4 regions of the Pseudarthrobacter woesei genome follow, and region 2 is predicted to be linked to each of the others. Evidence: riboswitches for the same ligand, from Rfam matches in the RefSeq annotation. Region 2 holds a riboswitch; each other region holds the start of a gene.
What was found. Region 2 has a riboswitch for thiamine pyrophosphate ahead of ACZYZE_RS16105 (bifunctional hydroxymethylpyrimidine kinase/phosphomethylpyrimidine kinase). Riboswitches for the same ligand answer to the same signal wherever they lie in the genome.

Region 1: linked by a shared signal. The riboswitch ahead of ACZYZE_RS11050 (ECF transporter S component) and the one ahead of ACZYZE_RS16105 (bifunctional hydroxymethylpyrimidine kinase/phosphomethylpyrimidine kinase) in region 2 are both predicted to bind thiamine pyrophosphate.
Region 3: linked by a shared signal. The riboswitch ahead of thiC (phosphomethylpyrimidine synthase ThiC) and the one ahead of ACZYZE_RS16105 (bifunctional hydroxymethylpyrimidine kinase/phosphomethylpyrimidine kinase) in region 2 are both predicted to bind thiamine pyrophosphate.
Region 4: linked by a shared signal. The riboswitch ahead of thiO (glycine oxidase ThiO) and the one ahead of ACZYZE_RS16105 (bifunctional hydroxymethylpyrimidine kinase/phosphomethylpyrimidine kinase) in region 2 are both predicted to bind thiamine pyrophosphate.

Annotation. Positions count from the first base shown of each region.
Region 1 covers NZ_JBVAYU010000006.1:203,263-208,426, reverse strand. Annotated here, with positions in the region: gene ACZYZE_RS11080 (Na+/H+ antiporter subunit D) at 1-464, shown strand, start outside; gene ACZYZE_RS11075 (Na+/H+ antiporter subunit E) at 461-1,006, shown strand; gene ACZYZE_RS11070 (MrpF/PhaF family protein) at 1,003-1,281, shown strand; gene mnhG (monovalent cation/H(+) antiporter subunit G) at 1,271-1,693, shown strand; gene ACZYZE_RS11060 (DUF4235 domain-containing protein) at 1,725-1,988, opposite strand; gene ACZYZE_RS11055 (heme-degrading domain-containing protein) at 2,026-2,604, opposite strand; TPP riboswitch at 2,776-2,919, shown strand; gene ACZYZE_RS11050 (ECF transporter S component) at 2,987-3,634, shown strand; gene ACZYZE_RS11045 (ABC transporter ATP-binding protein) at 3,657-5,164, shown strand, end outside.
Region 2 covers NZ_JBVAYU010000013.1:49,928-55,091, forward strand. Annotated here, with positions in the region: gene ACZYZE_RS16100 (Rne/Rng family ribonuclease) at 1-1,252, shown strand, start outside; TPP riboswitch at 1,383-1,480, shown strand; gene ACZYZE_RS16105 (bifunctional hydroxymethylpyrimidine kinase/phosphomethylpyrimidine kinase) at 1,491-3,077, shown strand; gene rplU (50S ribosomal protein L21) at 3,422-3,730, shown strand; gene rpmA (50S ribosomal protein L27) at 3,793-4,056, shown strand; gene obgE (GTPase ObgE) at 4,174-5,164, shown strand, end outside.
Region 3 covers NZ_JBVAYU010000003.1:388,706-393,869, forward strand. Annotated here, with positions in the region: gene thiC (phosphomethylpyrimidine synthase ThiC) at 1-1,047, opposite strand, end outside; TPP riboswitch at 1,042-1,149, opposite strand; gene ACZYZE_RS07185 (amidohydrolase family protein) at 1,225-2,328, shown strand; gene ACZYZE_RS07190 (VOC family protein) at 2,411-3,286, shown strand; gene ACZYZE_RS07195 (hypothetical protein) at 3,902-4,339, shown strand; gene rpsP (30S ribosomal protein S16) at 4,546-4,965, shown strand; gene ACZYZE_RS07205 (RNA-binding protein) at 4,970-5,164, shown strand, end outside.
Region 4 covers NZ_JBVAYU010000020.1:9,650-14,813, reverse strand. Annotated here, with positions in the region: gene ACZYZE_RS18105 (RNB domain-containing ribonuclease) at 1-1,281, opposite strand, end outside; gene ACZYZE_RS18100 (ferritin-like fold-containing protein) at 1,323-1,994, shown strand; gene thiE (thiamine phosphate synthase) at 2,028-2,735, opposite strand; TPP riboswitch at 2,762-2,895, shown strand; gene thiO (glycine oxidase ThiO) at 2,889-4,238, shown strand; gene thiS (sulfur carrier protein ThiS) at 4,235-4,471, shown strand; gene ACZYZE_RS18080 (thiazole synthase) at 4,477-5,164, shown strand, end outside.

The DNA.
Region 1 (5,164 bases), on a different contig from region 2:
CCGGGATCCCGCCGTTCTCCGGCTTCCTGGGCAAGCTCGGGCTGCTGCAGGCCGGCGTGGAACTCGGCACGCCGCTCGCGTTCGCCCTGGTGATCGGCGGAGTGCTGACCAGCCTGCTGACCCTGCTGGCGGTTGCCAGGGTCTGGAACCGTGCGTTCTGGCGCAAACCCGAGGACGCGGAACACCCGGACCCCGTACTGCTGTCCGCTCCCGGGGACGCAGCCACGGGGGACCGGGCCGGGAAGACCAACGTCACCCTGTTGCCGCGGACCATGGTGGGCTCCACCCTGGGACTGGTGGTCTTCGGCGTCGCACTGACGGTGTTCGCCGGGCCGCTGTTCCGGGTTGCGGACCAGTCCGCCGGGGAGATGCTGGACCGGACCGCCTACATCCAGGCCGTGCTGGGCGAGGACGCACCCGTCCCCGCGCTGTCACAGCCGCAGCATCCGGGGGATGGCAAATGAGCCGGAAGCGGATCTCGCTGCGCCAGGAACTGCCCCTGCTGGTCTGGCTGGTGGTTGTCTGGTGCTCCCTCTGGCAGGACTTCAGCCCGGGCAATCTGCTCTTCGGTGCCCTCATCGCCATCGTCGTGGCCAGGCTGTTCTACCTGCCCCCGGTGGAACTCGGCGGCCGCTTCAACCTGTTGCGGGCCATCCCGTTTGCCCTGATCTTCCTCGTCAGGGTCGTGGCAGCGAGCTTCCAAGTCCTGTACCTGGCCGTCGCCAAGGGTCCCAGGGTGATCAGCGCCGTCGTCGCCGTCCCGCTGCGGAGCCACTCCGACCTGTTGGTGACCGCCACCGGACACGTGATCTCACTGATCCCCGGCTCGCTCGTGGTGGACGTGGACCGGTCCACGTCGACGCTCTACATCCACGGCATCAACGTCCGTGATGCCGCGGATGCCGCCAAGCTCCGCAAGGACGTCCGCGACACCGAGGCCGGGCTGATCCGGATCATGGGCACGAAAGACGAACTATCCGCACTGAAGCAGGAGGCGGGCCCATGATGCAGCTTGTCCTGACCGTCACTTCGGTGGTGTTGTCCCTGGCCGCCGCGGGCGCCATCATCCGGATCTCGCGGGGCCCTTCGCTGCTGGACCGGGTACTGGCGGCCGACGTGCTGCTCGCCATCCTGGGCGCGGCGCTGTGCATCGACATGGCCGTGAACCGGCACCTGAACAACCTGATGCTGGTGGTGGCCGTGTCCATCATCGGGTTCATCGGATCCGTGACCGTGGCCAGATTCGTGGCCGACCGGCGGGAGCATACCCGTGAATCCTGAATCGTTCCCCGGCGACACCGTGATCGACGCCGTCTCGGCCGTCTTTATGGTGGTCGGAGCGCTGATGTCCCTGGCCGCGGCCGTGGGCCTGCTGCGCTTTCCGGACCTCATGAGCCGGATGCATGCCGCCACCAAGCCGCAGGTGCTCGGACTGTTCCTGCTGCTTTCCTCCGTGGGGCTGCAGATGCGCAGCTGGTGGGTGTGGCCGGTGCTCGTGGTGGCCTGGATCTTCCAGCTGCTGACCGTGCCGGTATCCGCGCACATGGTGGGCCGGGCCGGCTACCGCACCAAACACCTGCACCGCGAACTGCTGAGCAGCGATGAGCTGGAAGCCGTGGTGCAGCACGCGGCGAATACGCGCGGCCTCACGGACGACGGCGACGGCGGCGCCGCGCCTACCGACGAGCGGTGATGGCTAGACGATGCGCCCTAAACCAGGCGCCTTAAACCAGGTCTTGGGACTTGGCGAAGCGGGTGACAGCGCGCTGGGTGCCGCGGTTCGCGAGGACCTGGATGATGGCGCTGACCGAGGCGGAGATCAGCGCGAAGGTCAGGGCCGAGCGCAGGGTGGTGGGAACGTCGTCGTCGTGGCCCTTGGGCGGCTTGTTGCCGGTGGACTTCTCCCAGACGGTGTCGACGAGCTTGGTGCCGACGAAGCCGGCCAGCAGGCTGATGCCGGTGCCGAGCAGTTTGATGAAAATGTTCATTCTTCGCAACTCCTTGCGGGAGGAAACAGGGCTTCCCCTAGCCTAGCGTTCCCGGCCCGGTGCCGGGACCCCAGGCTGGCGGTCCCGTCTGGCCGAGGATTTCCGACAGTGCTTCCACCACCAGCTCATGATCGGCTTTCTGCGGCAAGCCCGAAACCGTGACAGTGGCTATGGCCCCGGTTCCCCGCACATAGATGGGAAAGGCGCCGCCGTGCGCCGCGAACACCTGCTGGTCGAACCAGGCGTTGTCCTCGATCCTCCCGCCGGCAGCCCGCGCCCGAAGACCCACGAGCAGGGACGGGACTTCGTAGCGGACGGCCGTGCGCTGCTTGGCCCTGATCCAGCGTTCGTTGTCCGGGGTGGCACCCTCCAGCGCCGCGTGGAAGAGCACCTGCTCACCTTTGGTGATGTCGATGGCGATGGGGTGCGAGCGTTGCCTGCCGAGTTCGACCAGGAGGAGCCCGAGGTCCAGGGCATCGTCTTTGCTGAACGACTGGAATTGCAGCTCGTCGATTTCGGCCAGGATGCGGCCGATGAGTGCCGCGAGGGATCCGTGCGGCTGGGGTTCCGCGGAGTCCGGGTCGTAGCCGGGGGAAGACTCTGGTGGGTTGGTCATGTGATCCAGCCTCCGATACTTGGCCGTCTTTGGCCAGCCCTGCCGGCTCTGCGAACCGGGGTGTCCGGCCGGGTGGAACCTGCGGCAGCGCGGGCCGCAGGATTGTGACGGCGGGCCACGGAATTCGCGGCGCAGCGGGTGTAAACTAGGCAACGCCCACAAGGGCGATCTTTAATACGACAGGGGAGCGCCGCCGTCGGGCATCACTGGAGAAATCCAGCGGAACCGCAGGTGGGCGCTGAGAGTGCGGACAGCCGCAGACCCTCGAACCTGATCCGGTTAGTACCGGCGCAAGGGAGTCGAGTTCTCAGAGTGCCCGGAGGGGCGGCGGAAGCCGTGACCCGCCGGGACACTCTCCCCTCCTGTTCCTCAGGAGGACGACATGACTGATACATCCGCAAAGCATGGTTCTGCACGGAAGGTACCCACCCGGCCCGGTCACAACTGGCGTGTGGTGGATATTGTGGTGGCCGCGTTGATCGCGGTGGCCGGGGGCGTAATTTTCTGGGCCTGGTCCCAGGGCGCCAACCTCATCTCCGCCCCCGTCAACGCGTTCTACCCGCCGCTGACCGGGCTCTACGCTGGTGGCTGGATGATCCCGGCGGTGCTGGGCATGCTCATCATCCGCAAGCCGGGCGCCGCCCTGTTCTGCGAAGCCGTGGCCGCCACCGGCGAGCTCATTATGGGCTCGCAGTACGGCACCACGGTGCTCATCTCCGGCCTTCTGCAGGGCCTCGGCGCGGAACTGGTGTTCGCCGCGTTCGTTTACAAGAAGTTCAACCTGCCGGTGGCCCTGCTGGCCGGTGCCGGCGCGGGCCTGTTCTGCGGACTGAACGATTCGTTTATGCCCTGGGGCTGGAATATTGCGTACGCCGGCGGCGACAAGCTCGCCTACATCATTTTCACCGCCATCTCCGGCGCCCTGATCGCCGGCGGACTGTCCTGGCTCGCCACCCGCGGGCTGGCCAGGACCGGGGTGCTGAGCTCCTTCGCGTCCCGCAAGGCCGCATCGGAACCCGTCTTCTCCTGATAGCCATAGCCGCACACGACTGATGACATCTGAGACGGCCGGCCGCCCGGCCGCGATCACCGCGCGCGGCTGGGGCTGGCGGCACGCAGGGAGGGCCAAACCTGCCGTCAGCGGCCTGGACCTGGACATCCGGCCGGGCGAACGCGTGCTGCTGCTGGGGCCCTCCGGCGCCGGCAAATCCACGCTGCTCCATGCCCTGGCGGGGGTGCTGGGCGATGGTTCCGCCGGTGACGCCCCGGCGGACACCGGGGACTCGGACGAGACCGGCAGCCTCCTGATCGACGGTGCCCCGCCGCGGGCACAGCGCGGCCGGGCCGGGCTGATGCAGCAGGATCCCGAGACCCAGGTGGTGCTCTCGCGCCTCGGCGACGACGTCGCGTTCGGTGCGGAGAACCTGTCCGTGCCCCCGGCGGAGATCTGGTCCCGGGTAGCGGAAGCACTCGACGACGTCGGGCTGGGCCGGCTGCCGCTCGACCATCCGACGTCGTCTCTCTCCGGCGGCCAGAAGCAGCGACTGGCGCTCGCCGGCATCCTGGCGATGCGCCCCGGGCTGATCCTGCTGGACGAACCCACCGCGAACCTGGACCCCGCCGGCGTCCTGGAAGTCCGCGACGCCGTGGGTCGCTGCCTGGACAAGACCGGCGCAACCCTGGTGGTGGTGGAGCACCGGGTCTCGGTCTGGAAGGGCCTCGTGGACCGGATTGTGGTGCTGCAGCCAGGATCGGCCACCGACGCCGCCGTGCTGATCGACGGTCCGCCGGACCGGGTCCTGGCACAGGCACGGGACATGCTCACAGCTGCGGGCGTCTGGGTGCCGGACTATGTGCCGCAGACCCGGGCACGCACCACGGAAGGTTCCGGCAGCGGCACCTCCGGGGCCGGATCCGCGGGGAATTTGCTGCTCGCCGCCGGGGACCTCGCTGTCTCCCGCGAACGTCCCCGCCGGGCCGGTCTCCGCGGCGGGTTCCGCACCGTCGCGCCGGAACCCGTGCAATCCGGCATCACCGCCCGGATCCGCGCCGGAGAAGCGCTGACCATCACGGGCCCCAACGGCTCGGGGAAGTCCACGTTCGCCCTGACCCTGGCGGGCCTGCTCGCGCCGGTGTCCGGCAAGGTGTCCGCCACACCGGAACTGAGCGCAGGCGCCGGGATCGATCCGTACACGTGGAAGGCGCAACAGCTGATCGCCAGGATCGGCACCGTATTCCAGGAGCCTGAGCACCAGTTCGTCACCGGCCGTGTGCTTGACGAGCTGATGTTCGGGCCCCGGCACCTGGGCCACGGCGAAGATCGGGTGGACGAACTGCTGGAACGACTGCGGCTGACCAAGCTCGTGGACGCCAACCCCTACACCCTCTCCGGCGGCGAAAAACGGCGCCTCTCCGTGGCCACTGTGCTCGCCGCGCACCCGCGGGTGCTCGTCCTGGACGAGCCGACCTTCGGCCAGGACGCCAACACCTGGGCCGAGCTTGCCTCCTTCCTCTCCGAACTTCTCGACGCAGGCACCGCCGTCGTATCCGTGACGCACGA
Region 2 (5,164 bases):
CGTGGTGGACGTCAACACCGGCAAGTTCACCGGCAGCGGCGGCAACCTCGAGGAAACCGTCACCAAGAACAACCTGGAAGCGGCCGAGGAAGTCGTCCGGCAGCTCCGGCTCCGCGACATCGGCGGCATCATCGTGATCGACTTCATCGACATGGTGCTCGAATCCAACCGTGACCTTGTGCTGCGCCGCATGGTGGAGTGCCTGGGCCGGGACCGGACCAAACACCAGGTGGCGGAGGTGACCTCGCTGGGCCTCGTGCAGATGACGCGCAAGCGGATGGGCACCGGGCTGCTGGAAGTCTTCGGCGAACAGTGCGAAACCTGCGCCGGCCGCGGGATCGTCACCCACGACGAGCCGGTGGAACACCGCCGGGCCAACACCGTCGCCGCCGAACACTACGTCCCGCGGGCCGAGAGCCAGCCCGCGGCACGGACCGAGCGCAAGGGCCGCCGCCGCGGCCGGGGCGGCCAGGGCGCGGACGACCAGTCCGCCCCGGCAGCAGTCCACGCCGAGCCCACCGAGGCCGAGCGCCACGCCAAGGCCGAGACGACCCGCGCCGCGCTGGCGAATATTGCTGCTGCGGCGCACGCCGCCCACCTGCACGACGGGGAGGCCGACGCCGGAACCCGCCAGGCCGACGCCGAGACGCGCCGGGCCGCGGTCGAGGCCGTGGCGCAGTTCGCCGCCACGGAGGAAGCAGCCGGACGGCCCGCTGCCGTACTGACCTTCGGCGGCGAGCAGGTCGCCTTGCCGTTCGTTGAGCACGCTGACGACACCCCGGCACCGGCCCTGACCCTGGACCTGCTGACCGAAGCGTTCGCCCAGCTCGGCGAACCCGGGGACAGCAAACCGGCCACAGGCCGGACGGACGCAGACCGGACCGAAGCCGCCAAGACACCGGCCGCCAAGACGCCGGCCGCCCGGACAGCTACGGCGGCTCCCGCCCGCGCGGGCGGCACCGGACCCGGACGTGCCCAGGGACCCGGTTCCCAGACCGAGGCTGAGGCCGAGGCCGGCACGTCCCGCGCCCGCCGCGGACGCCGCAACCGGAGCGCCAGCCGCGCCCAGGGTGCAGCCAACGCGACGTCTGTTGAACACCGGGAGGCAACGGAGCACCGCGGGGCGGCCACGCAGGCCGCGGCAGGTGCGGTGCACGAGGCCAAGGCCCCGGCCGCCGCACCGGCAGCAGCGAAGCCGGCCGCGAACGAGCCGATCATCCTCGGCGTCGGCGTACCGGCGTCGGAGCTGTAACAGCCCAGTAGCCCGGTAGCTCAGCACGTCAGCAGTTCAGCAGGACCGCGGGTGCGGTCCGGACCCGGTGTAGCAATACGCCAGGTCCGGACCGCACCCGCGACTTCGTTAAGCGATACGGCTAGGCTGTAGCACTGACACGGGGTGCCGCGCATCGAGCCGGCTGAGATCCAGACCCGTTGAACCTGTCCGGTTAGCACCGGCGAAGGGATGTCTCGTGGCTTCATCCTCCGTTGCAGTGTCCACTTTTGCGGCCTCACTTCTTCCGCACGCCCCGCGGACCGCCGGGCCCAGGATCCCGCGCGTGCTTGCCATCGCTGGCTCGGACCCCTCCGGCGGGGCAGGCATCCAGGCCGATCTCAAGAGCATTGCCGCGCACGGCGGCTACGGCATGGCGGCGATCACGGCCCTAACCGCCCAGAACACCAGGGGCGTCAGCGCCGTCCACGTCCCGCCGGCGGCCTTCCTGACCGCCCAGCTGGAGGCGGTCAGCACGGATATCAGTATCGACGCCGTCAAGATCGGCATGCTGGGGGACACCGACGTGATCGACGCCGTCCGTGGCTGGCTCGACAAGACACGGCCCGGCGTCGTGGTCCTTGACCCGGTGATGGTGGCTACGAGCGGCGACCGGCTGCTGCAGGAGTCGGCCGAGGCTGCCCTGCACGCGCTGCTTCCCTATGCTGACCTGATTACGCCCAACCTTGCGGAGCTGGCGATCCTGCTGAAGGAACCCGTCGCCGCGGACTGGAACGGGGCCCTGGCCCAGGGTAAGCGGCTCGCCGCACTGGCCGGCACCACGGTCCTCGTGAAGGGCGGCCACCTCGACAGTGGTGCCGGCGCGGGGGGCGGTTACGCCGACGTCGGCTGCCCCGATGCGCTCGTCAACACCGGCGGACTGCTCCGCCAGGACGTTGTGGTGGTGCCTGGGCAGCGAGTGCCCACCCGCAACAGCCACGGAACCGGCTGCTCGCTGTCCTCGGCGATCGCCACTGTGCAGGCCCGCGTGGGGGACTGGGAGGCGGCGCTCCGCGAGGTCAAGCCGTGGCTGGCCGGTGCGCTGCGCGATTCGGAGCGCCTCGGCGTCGGAACGGGAAACGGCCCGGTCCACCATTTCCACCATGTGCAGCACCTGACCGAGCACCATGCCGGCCCGCGGCAACACGTCCCGGCAGAGGGCGAATTCGCCGTCGCGCTGCGAGACAGTGCTGCCGCGGACCTTGAGGCGATCTACGGGCTGGAGTTCATCAAGGCGCTGGCCGACGGTACGCTGCCGGAGAAGGACTTCGCTTACTACCTCGCGCAGGACGCCCAGTACCTCAACGGCTATTCGCGCGTGCTGGCCCGGGCGGCGGCCATGGCGCCCACCGAAGCCGAACAGCTCTTCTGGGCGCGCTCCGCGCAGAACTGCCTCGAAGTCGAGTCCGGGCTGCACCGGAACTGGCTCAGCACCCGCACGGCAGACCTGCGGCCGGGGCCGGTCACCAAGTCCTATGTGGACCATCTGCTGGCCGCCTCGGTCTCCGGCAGTTACGGGGTACTGGTGGCCGCCGTCCTGCCGTGCTTCTGGCTCTACGCCGAGGTGGGGGAATCCCTGCACGGAGAGTTCCTCGCCGCCGGGGCACCGGAAGCGCATCCCTATGCCGTATGGCTGAGTACCTACGCGGATGAGGAGTTCGCCGCAGCGACCCGGCAGGCGATCGCCTATACGGATGCGGCGGCCCGGCTGGCCTCGGGGCGTGAACGGGAGGCCATGGCGCTGGCCTTCCGGCAGTCGGCCGGCTATGAAGTAGAGTTCTTCGACGCGCCGAGGCTGCACGCCTGACGCGGACGGCCCGACGCAGCCTGTACGATAGTCGGGCACGGTTCCGGAAGTCGCAGCGGCACCACTCGGTCAATACCAAGTGGCGCCTATCACGAACTACCCGCCGGAACCAGCCTCATTTGCGACCGAAGGCGAATTTAGCGTAGTCTAGATCTTCGGTGCTTACGCCAACACTTGGGTTATGACCTTGAGGACAATCCGTTCAGTATTGTCCACGGGATAGCTCATGGGTTCCCCCGGGGAATCCACCGGCGTAGAGGCACAGCGTGAGCCGGACCAAATATCTTGGACCCAGGTTCCGCACGCAAATCTAGTAATAAACGTCGAGAGAAGTGAGTTCCCCAGTGGTGTACGCGATTGTCCGCGCAGGCGGCCGGCAAGAGAAGGTTTCCGTTGGAGACTTCGTTACCCTGAACCGCGTCCCCGGTGGAGCCGGCAGCACCTTTGAGCTGCCCGCACTGCTCCTGGTCGACGGTGACAAGGTTACGTCCGCTGCCGCGGACCTGGCCAAGGTAACGGTTACGGCTGAGATCCTCGAAGACCTTCGTGGTCCGAAGATCGTCATCCAGAAGTTCAAGAACAAGACCGGCTACAAGAAGCGCCAGGGTCACCGTCAGGAATTGACCAAGGTCAAGATCACCGGTATCAAGTAACTAACCGTTACTGTTCAGGTTTTCAGCAGATTCCCCAGAATTTTTAAGGCAGGCATTTTCAAATGGCACATAAAAAAGGCGCGAGTTCCACTCGCAACGGTCGTGACTCCAACGCCCAGTACCTCGGCGTCAAGCGCTTCGGCGGCCAGGTGGTTTCCGCAGGCGAGATCATCGTCCGCCAGCGTGGCACCCACTTCCACCCGGGCGCCGGCGTAGGCCGCGGCGGGGACGACACCCTGTTCGCGCTGGCCCCCGGCGCAGTCGAGTTCGGCACCCGCCGTGGTCGCCGCGTCGTGAACATCGTGGCTGCTGCAGCGGCAGAGTAACAACAAGCTGTAAATCGGTGGGGCGGGCCATTAGGTCCGCTCCACCGGTGTTTTAACCGCATTACAATCATCTTGGGCCACTTCGGGGGCCTAAGGAACAGCACTGAGGAGATCCACGTGGCGAGCTTTGTAGACCGGGTAGTACTGCACGTATCCGGCGGTACCGGCGGCCATGGTTGTGTCTCCGTCCACCGCGAGAAGTTCAAGCCCCTCGGCGGTCCGGACGGCGGCAACGGCGGCAACGGCGGCGACGTCATCCTGCGTGTCGATCCCCAGACCACCACCCTGCTGGACTACCACCACGCACCCCACCGGCACGCCACCAACGGCGGCCCCGGCATGGGCGACTGGCGCGGCGGCAAACACGGCGAAACCCTGATCCTTCCGGTCCCCGTCGGCACTGTGGTCAAGACCAAGTCCGGCGAACTCCTCGCCGACCTTGTGAGCGAAGGCGCCGAGTACATTGCGGCCGCCGGCGGCATCGGCGGCCTCGGCAACGCCTCGCTCTCCTCCCAGAAGCGCCGCGCGCCCGGCTTCGCCCTGCTCGGCATCGAAGGCGAGTCCAGCGACGTCGTCCTGGAACTGAAGTCCATCGCGGATATCGCACTGGTCGGCTTCCCGTCCGCCGGCAAGTCCAGCCTCATCGCCGCCATGTCCGCGGCGCGGCCCAAGATCGCCGACTACCCTTTCACCACCCTGATCCCCAACCTCGGCGTTGTCCAGGCCGGCGAGGTACGCTTCACGATCGCCGATGTGCCGGGCCTGATCGAAGGCGCCAGCGAAGGCAAGGGACTTGGCCACTATTTCCTGCGCCATGTCGAGCGCTGCGCCGCCCTGGTGCACGTGCTGGACTGCGGCACGCTCGAGTCCGACCGCGACCCGCTCTCCGACCTGGCTATCATCGAAGCCGAGCTCGAGAAGTACACGGTGGATATGAGCTACAGCGGAGCCGACGGCGAGGTGGTGCCGCTGAACCACCGCCCCCGCCTCGTCGCCCTGAACAAGGTGGACCTGCCGGACGGCAAGGACATGGCCGAGTTCGTCCGCCCGGAACTCGAATCCCGCGGCTACAAGGTCTTCGAGATCTCGGCCACGAGCCACGAAGGCC
Region 3 (5,164 bases), on a different contig from region 2:
GATTTCGCACAGCTCATTGAAGTGGGTGTAGAGGAAGTTCTCCTCGTGGTGCGCCAGGCACCAGCCGGCCATGATCGCGCCGCCGCGGGACACGATGCCGGTGACCCGGTTGGCCGTCAGGGGCACATAGCGCAGCAGCACTCCGGCGTGGATAGTCATGTAGTCCACCCCCTGCTCGCATTGTTCGATCACGGTGTCCCGGAAGATTTCCCACGTCAGGGCATTGGCCTCGCCGTTGACCTTCTCCAGCGCCTGGTAGATCGGTACCGTGCCGATGGGCACGGGGGCGTTGCGGATGAGCCATTCCCGCGTGGTGTGGATGTCGTCCCCGGTGGAGAGGTCCATGACGGTGTCCGCGCCCCATTGGGTGGCCCACTGGAGTTTGTCGACTTCCTCCGCGATGGAGCTGGTCACGGCCGAGTTGCCGATGTTGGCGTTGATTTTCACCAGGAAGGCCTTGCCGATGATCATCGGCTCCGATTCGGGGTGGTTGACGTTGTTGGGAATGATGGCGCGCCCCGCCGCCACTTCGGAGCGGACCAGCTCCACGTCGCAGTTCTCGCGCAGGGCCACGAACCGCATCTCCTGGGTAATAAAACCGTCCCGGGCGTAGCGCATCTGCGTCACCGTCCGGCCGTCGACGGCGCGGCGCGGCATCGGCCGTCCGCCCCGCCACTCGGCCGACGCCGCTCCCCGGCGGACAGCGGACTTGCCGTCGTCGAGCAGCTCCCGTTCCCGGCCGGCGTAGGGTGCGGTGTCCGCCCTGGCCTCAATCCACGGGGCGCGGAACGGCTCCAGCCCCCGGACCGGATCGCTGCCCGGACCGGCGGTGCGGTACACCCGGAACGGGGCGTTGGCTGCGCCGCCGGGCGAATCCGCGAGCGCGATTTCGGTCACCGGGACACGGAGGCCGTGTTGGTCATCCGTGGTGAACGCCAGCGAGTGGGACTCAAGCGATTGTGCGGGGGCCGCGGACCGGACGTGGACGGGCAGGTCCTGGAGCCCCTGGTTGTGGGCAGGGCTGTGCTGTGTCAATTGCGTATTCACGGAATACTCACTTCCTTCGCCGGCATTACCCGGGCAGGTTCAACGGTCGCAGGCTGCGTCAGCCCGATCTCAGCCCCTGCAGGGGCACCCGTGTGGTCGTACACGAAGCTACCACAGGGGTCCGGAACGTCTCCGCGTGTGACGGCGCCCGTCAATCCTGGGATTAGGCTCTAAGCCATGATCAGCATCATCGAGTTCAGCGGCCCCATCCTCACCGCCGCGGACCAGGAACGCCGCGGACTCTGGTCCGTGGACGGCCTGCTGACCTTCGACCGTCCGGCCGCCGCGCCGGACGTTGTGCTGAATGGCTGGGTCATTCCCGGGCTCGTGGATGCCCACTGCCACATCGGACTGGGCCCCGGCGGTGATGTCCCGGCAGAGCTGGCCGAACAGCAGGCCATCACGGACCGGAACGCCGGAACCCTGCTCGTGCGCGACGCCGGGGCAGTGCACGACACGCGCTGGCTCCAGCAGCGGCCGGAGCTGCCGCGCATCATCCGCTCGGGCCGGCACATTGCCCGCACCGGGCGCTACCTCCGCGGCTTCGCCGTCGAGGTGGAACCGGACGGCCTCGTGGAGGCGGTGCGCAAGCAGGCCCGCGCCGGCGATGGCTGGGTCAAGCTCGTGGGGGACTGGATCGACCGCGGCGCCGGCGACCTCACCCCCTGTTTCCCCGCCGCCGTGCTCCAGGACGCCGTCCGGGCCGCCCACGATGAAGGTGCCCGGGTGACGGCGCACTGCTTCGCCGAGGACACCCTTGATGACATGCTCGACGCCGGGATCGACTGCATCGAGCACGCGACCGGCCTCCTGCCCCGGCATGTGCCCCGCTTCGTCGAGCAGGGCGTGCCGATCGTCCCCACCCTGATCAACATCGCCACCTTCCCGGACATCGCAGACCAGGCCGGCGCGAAATTCCCCCGCTACGCCGCCCATATGCGTTCACTCTGGGAGCGCCGCGCCGAACGGGTCCTTGAGGCCTTCGAGGCCGGCGTCACCATCTATGCCGGAACGGACGCCGGCAGCGTCATCAGGCACGGGCGGATCGTGGACGAGATCCAGGCACTGCACGACGCCGGCCTGCCTGCCAGTGCCGCTCTCGACGCCGGCGCCTGGGGTGCGCGGGCATGGCTTGGTGCGGACGCCATCAGCGAAGGTGCCGGCGCAGACGTCCTGGTCTGCGCCGAAGACCCGCGCAGCAATCTGGCCACGCTGCACGAGCTCAAGCACATCGTGCTGGGCGGAGAACTGGTCCGCCGGGAACAAACCCCGGTTTATTAGGAATAAATTGAAGCTTCAAGTAATTTAGCTCTATGAAAGGTCATCGAAGGACGGTGGCCGCCACAAGCACCGGAGCGATCACATGACTGCAGAAGCCAGCACCCAGGATCTTCTTCCCGCCGAACTCACCATGGGCACCGTGATGCTCAAGGTCGGCGACATGACGGTCATGACGGACTACTACCAGCGCGCCCTCGGCCTGGACATCGTGGCCGAGCAGGATGGCGGACTCTACCTCGGACGCCGGCTGAAGCCGCTGGTCCACCTCGCCCCGGCGCCGGGGCTCAGCGTCCCGTCCCGCGGCGAGGCCGGCCTCTTCCACACGGCCCTGCTGTTCGAGGATCAGCCCTCCCTGGCCGCGACTGTCGCCACCGCCGCCCGGTACGAGCCCCAGTCCTTCACCGGCAGTGCGGACCACCTCGTGAGCGAGGCCTTCTACTTCAATGATCCCGAAGGTAACGGCATCGAGCTCTACTGGGACCGTCCCCGCGAGGCCTGGGCCTGGGACGGCACGAACGTGGTCATGGACAGCCTGGCCCTCCCGCCGCAGCGCTACCTCGACGAGTTCCTCACCGAGGAATCCGTGACCGGGCAGCGCGAGGCCGAGGCCGGCATCGGACATGTCCACCTGCAGGTCGGCGACGTCGAGTCAGCCCAGGACTTCTACGTCGGAACCCTCGGCTTCGAAAAGACGGCGGGCTGGCACGGCCAGGCGCTGTTCGTCTCGGCCGGCGGCTACCACCACCACATGGCCATGAACGTCTGGAACAGCCGCGGCGCCGGACCCCGCCGGGACACCCTGGGCCTCGGCGAGGTGCTGATCGAAGTACCGGCCGGCGACGACGTCGGCGCCCTTGCTGACCGACTCAAGACCGCAGGGGTCCCCTCGCACCACACCGGAGCCGAACTGCGCTTCGAGGACCCGTGGCGCAACCGGATCCGCGTCGCCGTCCGCTGAGTGTCCGCCATTAACGGCGTGGGAACACGGGAAGGTGGCCAGGATCGTCCCGCAAGCGCAGTCCATCTTCGAGCGCATGGCGTGGCATTGTCCTGGCTGCGAGGGGACGGGTTCCGTGAGGGAGTCCGAGGTCAACATCCCCGGAACGGGCCACATTGATCTCATGGCCACTGGACATGTCCAGCGTTCACAGCCCCCGCGGGACATGCCCCAGGTCCGCCGACGTGGCCCAAGGGACATGTCCAGCGCAGGCGGCCAGCACTGGACATAGCGGCAATATGTCCATTGGTGGCGGTCAGGGGAGGGCATGTCCAGTCCGGGCGAGGCCGGTTGGGGGTGGCCGGGCTGGGCTGGGAGGGGGAGGCTTGGTCGGGCCGGGGGAGGACATGTCCACTTTTGATTGACGCGAGCGCCGGGCACATCCATTTGGCGCCGCCAGCAATGGACATAGCGGCAATATGTCCATTGGTCACGGTCAGGGGAGGGCATGTCCCGTCCGGGCATGTCCGGTCCGGGCGTGGCCGGGCCGGAGCGGCTAGGCTGAAGCGACGCCGAAAACAGCGGACCAGCGCCGCCGAACACACATGCCGCCGAGCACACAAAAGGACGAGCTCCATGGGATTCACCGAAATCTTTGTCTCCACCCACGATGAAGCTCTCAGGCGCGCCGCCGCCCTCGACGGCGGCGGTGCCGCTGCGCCGGGAGCCGTCCGGATCCCTGACATCAGCGATTTCGAAGTCGAGCGCCTCGGCGACCTGGCCGGGACCGCAGTCCATGCCGCCGGCGCCGACTACGAGTTGGCTATGGTGGACGTGGCGAGCGAGTCCCTGCTCGGCGTCCCGCCGGCAATGGTCCGGGCACTCGCCGAGCTCCTCAGCTACGAGACCGAGGGCGAGGGTAACGTCCTGGACGACGTCGCCGAAGGCTGGGCCGCCGAGGAGGACATGCCTTTCGGCGCGGAGCAGGCCGTCTCCTACGTCCGGCAACTCGCCGAGTTGGCTGCCGGCGTCGATCCCGCCACGAGATCCGGGCTGTTCGTCTGGACGTCCTGACGGGCTGTACGGCGGCAAAATGGTGAGGCTTCGGGTGTCAAGTCGAAATCCCCGCGCTGATCTGGCACAATGAACAGGTACTTGATCTGCGTGGCCCCTCTCTCCGCGTCCGGATCTTGTCCTTTTAGAACCCCCTAGTACGGCCCGCCCCACGGGTGCAGAACGCCGGGCTCGACCCCGTTTCAGAAACAGGAGTGACCACAAAAGTGGCCGTAAAGATTCGCCTTAAGCGCTTCGGCAAGATGCGCGCACCGTACTACCGCATCGTCGTCATGGACGCACGCTCCAAGCGTGACGGCCGTGCCATCGAAGAGATCGGCAAGTACCACCCGACCGAAGAGCCCTCATACATCGAGGTCGACACGGACCGTGCCCAGTACTGGCTCGGCGTCGGCGCACAGCCGTCCGAGCAGGTTGCCGCGATCCTCAAGATCACCGGTGACTGGCAGAAGTTCAAGGGTCTCCCGGGCCAGGAGGGGACCTTGAAGACCAAGGCTCCCAAGGTTGCCTTCGTTACCCCGGAAAAGGGTTCCGTGATCATCCCGGAAGCCATCACCAAGAAGGCCAAGAAGGACGACGCAGCCGAGGCCCCCGCCGACGCCGCAGCAGAGACCACCGAGGCTTAGTAAATTGCTGGCAGAAGCGCTCGAACACCTGGTCCGCGGGATCGTTGACAGCCCTGAGGATGTCAAGGTCAGTGCGAAGAACAACCGCCGCGGGGACACCCTCGAAGTGCGCGTTCACGAGGACGACCTCGGACGGGTGATCGGACGCCAGGGCCGCACCGCACGCGCATTGCGCACTGTGGTTGCAGCACTTGCGGAT
Region 4 (5,164 bases), on a different contig from region 2:
CCCGGAGATGACCACCGCATCGAATTCCTGGCCGATGTGGTTGATCAGCAGCGCCGCCTCGACGGTGTCGAGTGAGAGGCGTTCCAGCCTCGCGGCCAGCTGGTCCGACGCGGCCATGATCGAGGGAAGTGAAGGGAGGGCCTCGCGGGCCCAGGCCGGGACGTCCGTGCCGTTGCTGAGCGCCTCGCAGATGACCAGCACAAAGCGGTCGATCAGCCGGCGCAGCGGCGCGGTGGAGTGGGCATAGGCGGCGCCGATGGCGGCCTGGACGGCGGCGTCCGGCACTGTTCCGTCAAAGGGGGTATAGCCGGCGCCGCGGAACAGCATGCCGGCGGAGTGTACGATCGCCAGCTGCTGGGGGTCCGTGGGGTCAAGGGTGCGCAGGTACTCGCCGTAGCTCATCTGCCCGTCCCAGGGTTTGCCGAGGGCCCGGGTCTGGCGGTGGAAGTGCGCCAGGGAGTTCTCATCCGGGGCGGGCATGGTGCGCAGGATCCCGACCTTGCCTTCGAGCATGATCCCCGCGGCGGCCATCCCGGTCATGAGTGAAATCTGGGCGTTCCAGTCCTCCACCGGCAGCGGCGGGACCGCCACGATCCGGTAGCCGCCGTCGGGCAGCTGTTCGATTTCCTGTTCCGGCATGTTCAGGCTGGCGCCGCCGCGGAGCCGTTCCAGCTCCACCCGCTTTATCCCCACTTCCTTGAGTAGCTGCAGCACGGGAGCCGCGGTGCCGGCGTCGAGCTCGGCCTGGACACCCTTGTAGCTGAGCTTTGCCCGGCTGCGGACCTGCGCCCGGCGCACCAGCACGGCAGCGACCTCGGCGGCGGCATCGAGCTCGAATTCCCATACGAAGGCGGCACACAGCTGACCGGCGAGCAGGCTACCGGCTGCTTCGCTGATGACTTCCGGATGCAGCGGGATCCGGCCGTCCGGGGTGTAGAAGGTCTGGCCGCGGCGGCGGGTTTCGGCGTCGAGCGCCCCGCCGGGCGCCACAAAGGAGGGGACATCGGCGATGGCATAGAACACCTTGTAACCGTCGCCGGAGCGGTCGATGAAGAGGGCCTGGTCCAGATCGGTGGAGGACTCCGGATCGATGGTCACGAACTCGATATGCGTGAAATCCAACTCCGGCAGCTCGTGCCCGGCCACGGCCTCCTTGGCTTCCCGGAGCGCGTCCTTGGGGAAAGGTCCCGGCAGTTCCAGCGTGGTGCGCAGCGTGGTCAAGGCCGCGGCAAGCTGGTTCTCCTGCTGGTGGATGCCGGGGGTCAGGCGATGATGGGACACGAAAATCAGATTAGCCCGAATCCCGCGATTAGTCTTGGATCATGAGCACATCCCCGTCCGATCCTGCCCGCTACAACAGCTTCCTGATGGATCTGCTCGGTGTGATGGCCTACGGCGAGCTTTCGGCCTTCGAGCGGCTGTCCTCCGATGCCCGGTATTCGCCCACCCTGCACGACCGTGCGGTGCTTGCCCGGATCGCCGTGATCGAGTTCCAGCACTACGAACTGGTCAGCGCACGGCTGGAGGAGATGGGTTTTGATGCGGAGGCCGCCATGCTGGCCTTCCAGCCGTCCGTGGACCACTTCCACCAGCGCACCCGCCCGGCAGACTGGTTCGAATCCCTGATGAAGGCCTACGTGATCGACACGGTCTCCGCCGATTTCTACCGTGCCGTGTCGCGCCACGTCGACGACTCGACCCGGGAGCTCGTGGAGCGGATCCAGTCCGACGAAGCGGCCACCGCGGTGCTGCGCGAGCGTCTCAGGGAGGCCCTTGGACATGACCCGCGGCTGGCGTCGCGGCTGGCCCTGTGGGCGCGGCGGCTGCTGGGGGAGGCCCTGACCCAGGCGCAGCGGGTGGGCTCCGAGCACGCGTTCCTCGGCGGCCTGACTGGCGTCGACGAGGAACGGTCAAAGGAGCTGGTCCGCGGGCTGACGGCCGAACTGGCCGCCGGGCACTCGAGCCGGATGAAGCAGCTGGGGTTGACCGGCTGATCCCGATCAGGGCTCTGCCCCGGCAGACCCGGCTCAGGCCTCCGCGGCGTCGAGTGCGGCCAGCAGGGCGCGGGCGGCGTCCGCGGGATCATCGGCCTCGGTGATCGCCCGGACCACGACGATCCGGCGGGCGCCGGCCGCCACCACCTGCTCCACATTGCCCAGGTCGATGCCGCCGATCGCGAACCACGGGACCATGCCGTTGACGGTGCCGTCGGCCCCGTCGCGGACCGTGGACTCGGCCCGGCGGACAGCCTCCGCGGCATACCGCACCAGATCCAGCCCGACGGCGGCGCGCCCCGGCTTGGTGGGCGTGGCCCACACGGGCCCCACGCAGAAATAGTCCAGCCCGCTGCGGCCGGGGGAGGCGGCAATCGCGGCGTCCACTTGTTCGGGGCTGTGGGTGGAGAGTCCGATCGCGGTGCCCGTGCCGAGGATGGTCCGGGCAGCCTCAAGCGGGAGGTCCTTCTGCCCGATGTGGAATACCGGCGCCCCCGAAAGCGACGCAATGTCCGCCCTGTCATTGACCGCCCAGAGGCGGCCGTGACGCTGGGCGGCGTCGTGCAGCACCTCAAGCAGCCCGAGTTCCTCGGCCGCCTCGATGGACTTGTCGCGAAGCTGGATGATGTCGACGCCGCCGGCAAAGGCGGCATCAACGAAGGCTGCAAAGTCTCCGCGGTCCTTGCGGGCGTCGGTGCACAGGTAGAGGCGGGCGGTGGTGTGGACGGCATCCTTGCTCATGCCCCAAGACTAGTTCCTCTAAACTGGGGCCATACCGCGGGAGCCCGCTGCAACCGACCGCCACCGGTGTTCGGCGCCGGAGGGGCTGAGAGGGCGTCAGAGCCGACCGCTTGACCTGATCCGGCTAGTACCGGCGTAGGGAAGGAATCCTCGATGGTCCCACCATCCGCCCCGGCTGCTCCCGGGCTTCACGGCGCTGTTCATGACTCCACGGCCGGGAAATATTACGACGTGGCCGTGATCGGCGGCGGCGTGGTGGGCCACGGCATCGCCTGGGCCGCGAGGCAATCGGGCCGATCCGTCGCCCTGATCGACGACGCCCCCGGCAGCGGCGCCAGCTGGGCCGCCGCGGGCATGCTCGCCCCCGTGAGCGAACTCCACTATCGGGAGGAGGACCTCCTGGAACTTATGCTCGAATCCTCCCGCCTGTGGCCTGGCTTCGCCGCCGGACTCGACGGCAGCCCCGGGGGCCCCCGTCTCCCCGGGGAGACCGGTCCCCCCGGCGAGCCGGGAACGGGCACCGGCTACCTCACGACGTCGACCCTCGTCATCGGGGCCGACGCCGCCGACCGCCGGGCGCTCGCGGACCTGCGGGCGGTGCAGCAGTCGTGCGGCCTGACCGTGGAGCCGCTGACCGTCCGCGGGGCGCGCGGACGCGAACCCCTGCTCAGCCCGGGGATCTCCTGCGCCTTCGACATCCCCGCCGACCATCAGGTGGACCCGCGCCGGCTTCTTGCCCGGATCGCGGCGCTGCTGGCGGCGGGCACCCGGTACTCCGCTGTTCCCCGCCGCGCTGCCGGACTGCTCTGGGAGGGCGACCGCGTCAGCGGAGTCGGCCTGGCCGGCGGCGGGACGGTCCGGGCAGGGGAAACGGTGGTGGCCAACGGGCTGGGCGCCGCCGGGCTGGCCGGACTGCCGTCCGGGCTAAACCTGCCGCTCCGGCCGGTCCACGGCGACATCCTCCGGCTCCGGGTGCCCGCCCACCTGCGGCCGCTGCTGGGATCCACCGTGCGCGGCCTTGTCCGCGGGGTGCCGGTCTACATTGTCCCGCGGGAGGACGGGACGGTGGTGATCGGGGCGACCCAGCGTGAGGACGCTCTCTCCGACGGAGGCCGCGCAGGCGGCGCCGTCTCCGCCGGGGGCGTCTACCAGCTGCTGCGGGACGCGCAGCAGCTGGTCCCCGCCGTCGCCGAACTGGAGCTGCTCGAGGCGACCTCGCGGGCACGGCCCGGAACACCGGACAACGCCCCGCTGCTGGGCCGGGTGCGCGACCGGGCCCCTGGCCGCGACGGGGACGTCGGAGGCCTGATCATCGCCACCGGATTCTTCCGGCACGGCATCCTGCTGACCCCCGCGGCCGCGGAGATCTGCCGGGAGCTGCTGGACGGCACCGCGGACCCGCGCTGGGCGCGCTTCCGGCCCGACCGGTTCCCTGCCCGCTGCCCAAACCCCGGCCCCCATGACACCCGCCCGCACCCGGAGCACAGCAAGGAAACGGCATGAACATCAGACTCAACGGAACAGAGCACACGCTCCCCGACGGCGCCTCCGTCAGCACCCTGGTCAGCAAGGTCACCGGGCGCACGCTGGCCCCGAACGGCCAGTCCGCCGACGGCAGCAAGCTTGGTGTCGCGGTGGCACGCAACGCCGAGGTGGTGCCCCGCAGCCAGTGGCACGGCACCGCGCTCGCCGACGGCGATGACGTCGAGCTGGTCACGGCGGTGCAGGGAGGATGAGCAACATGGAAGCAACCACACGTGCAGCAGCCCCGGTGGTATCCCCGGGCATCAACGATCCGTTGACGGTCGACGGCGTGCAGCTGGGATCGCGGCTGATCATGGGCACCGGCGGGGCGCCGAGCCTGGACGGCCTCGGGGCCGCGCTCCTGGCGTCCGGCACGGAACTGACCACGGTGGCCATGCGCCGCTACTCGCCCGCCGAGGCCGGCTCGCTCTTCCAGCTGCTCGCGGACCAGAACATCCGGGTGCTGCCAAACACCGCGGGCTGCTTTACCGCCAGGGACGCCGTGCTGACCGCCGAGCTGGCACGCGAAGCCCTGGAAACGGACTGGGTGAAGCTGGAGGTGATCGCCGACGAGCACACCCTGCTGCCGGACGCCGTGGAACTGGTGGACGCCACCGAGCAGCTCGTAGGCCGCGGCTTCAAGGTTTTTGCGTACACCAACGACGACCCCGTACTGGCCCTGCGGCTGGAGAACCTCGGCGCCACCGCCGTGATGCCGCTCGGCGCGCCGATCGGCACCGGGTTGGGCATCCTCAACCCGCACAACATTGAGCTGATCGTCTCCCGCGCCTCCGTGCCCGTGGTCCTGGACGCCGGAATCGGGACCGCCTCGGACGCGGCCCTGGCCATGGAGCTTGGCTGTGATGCCGTGCTGCTGGCCACAGCCGTGACCCGGGCGCAGAATC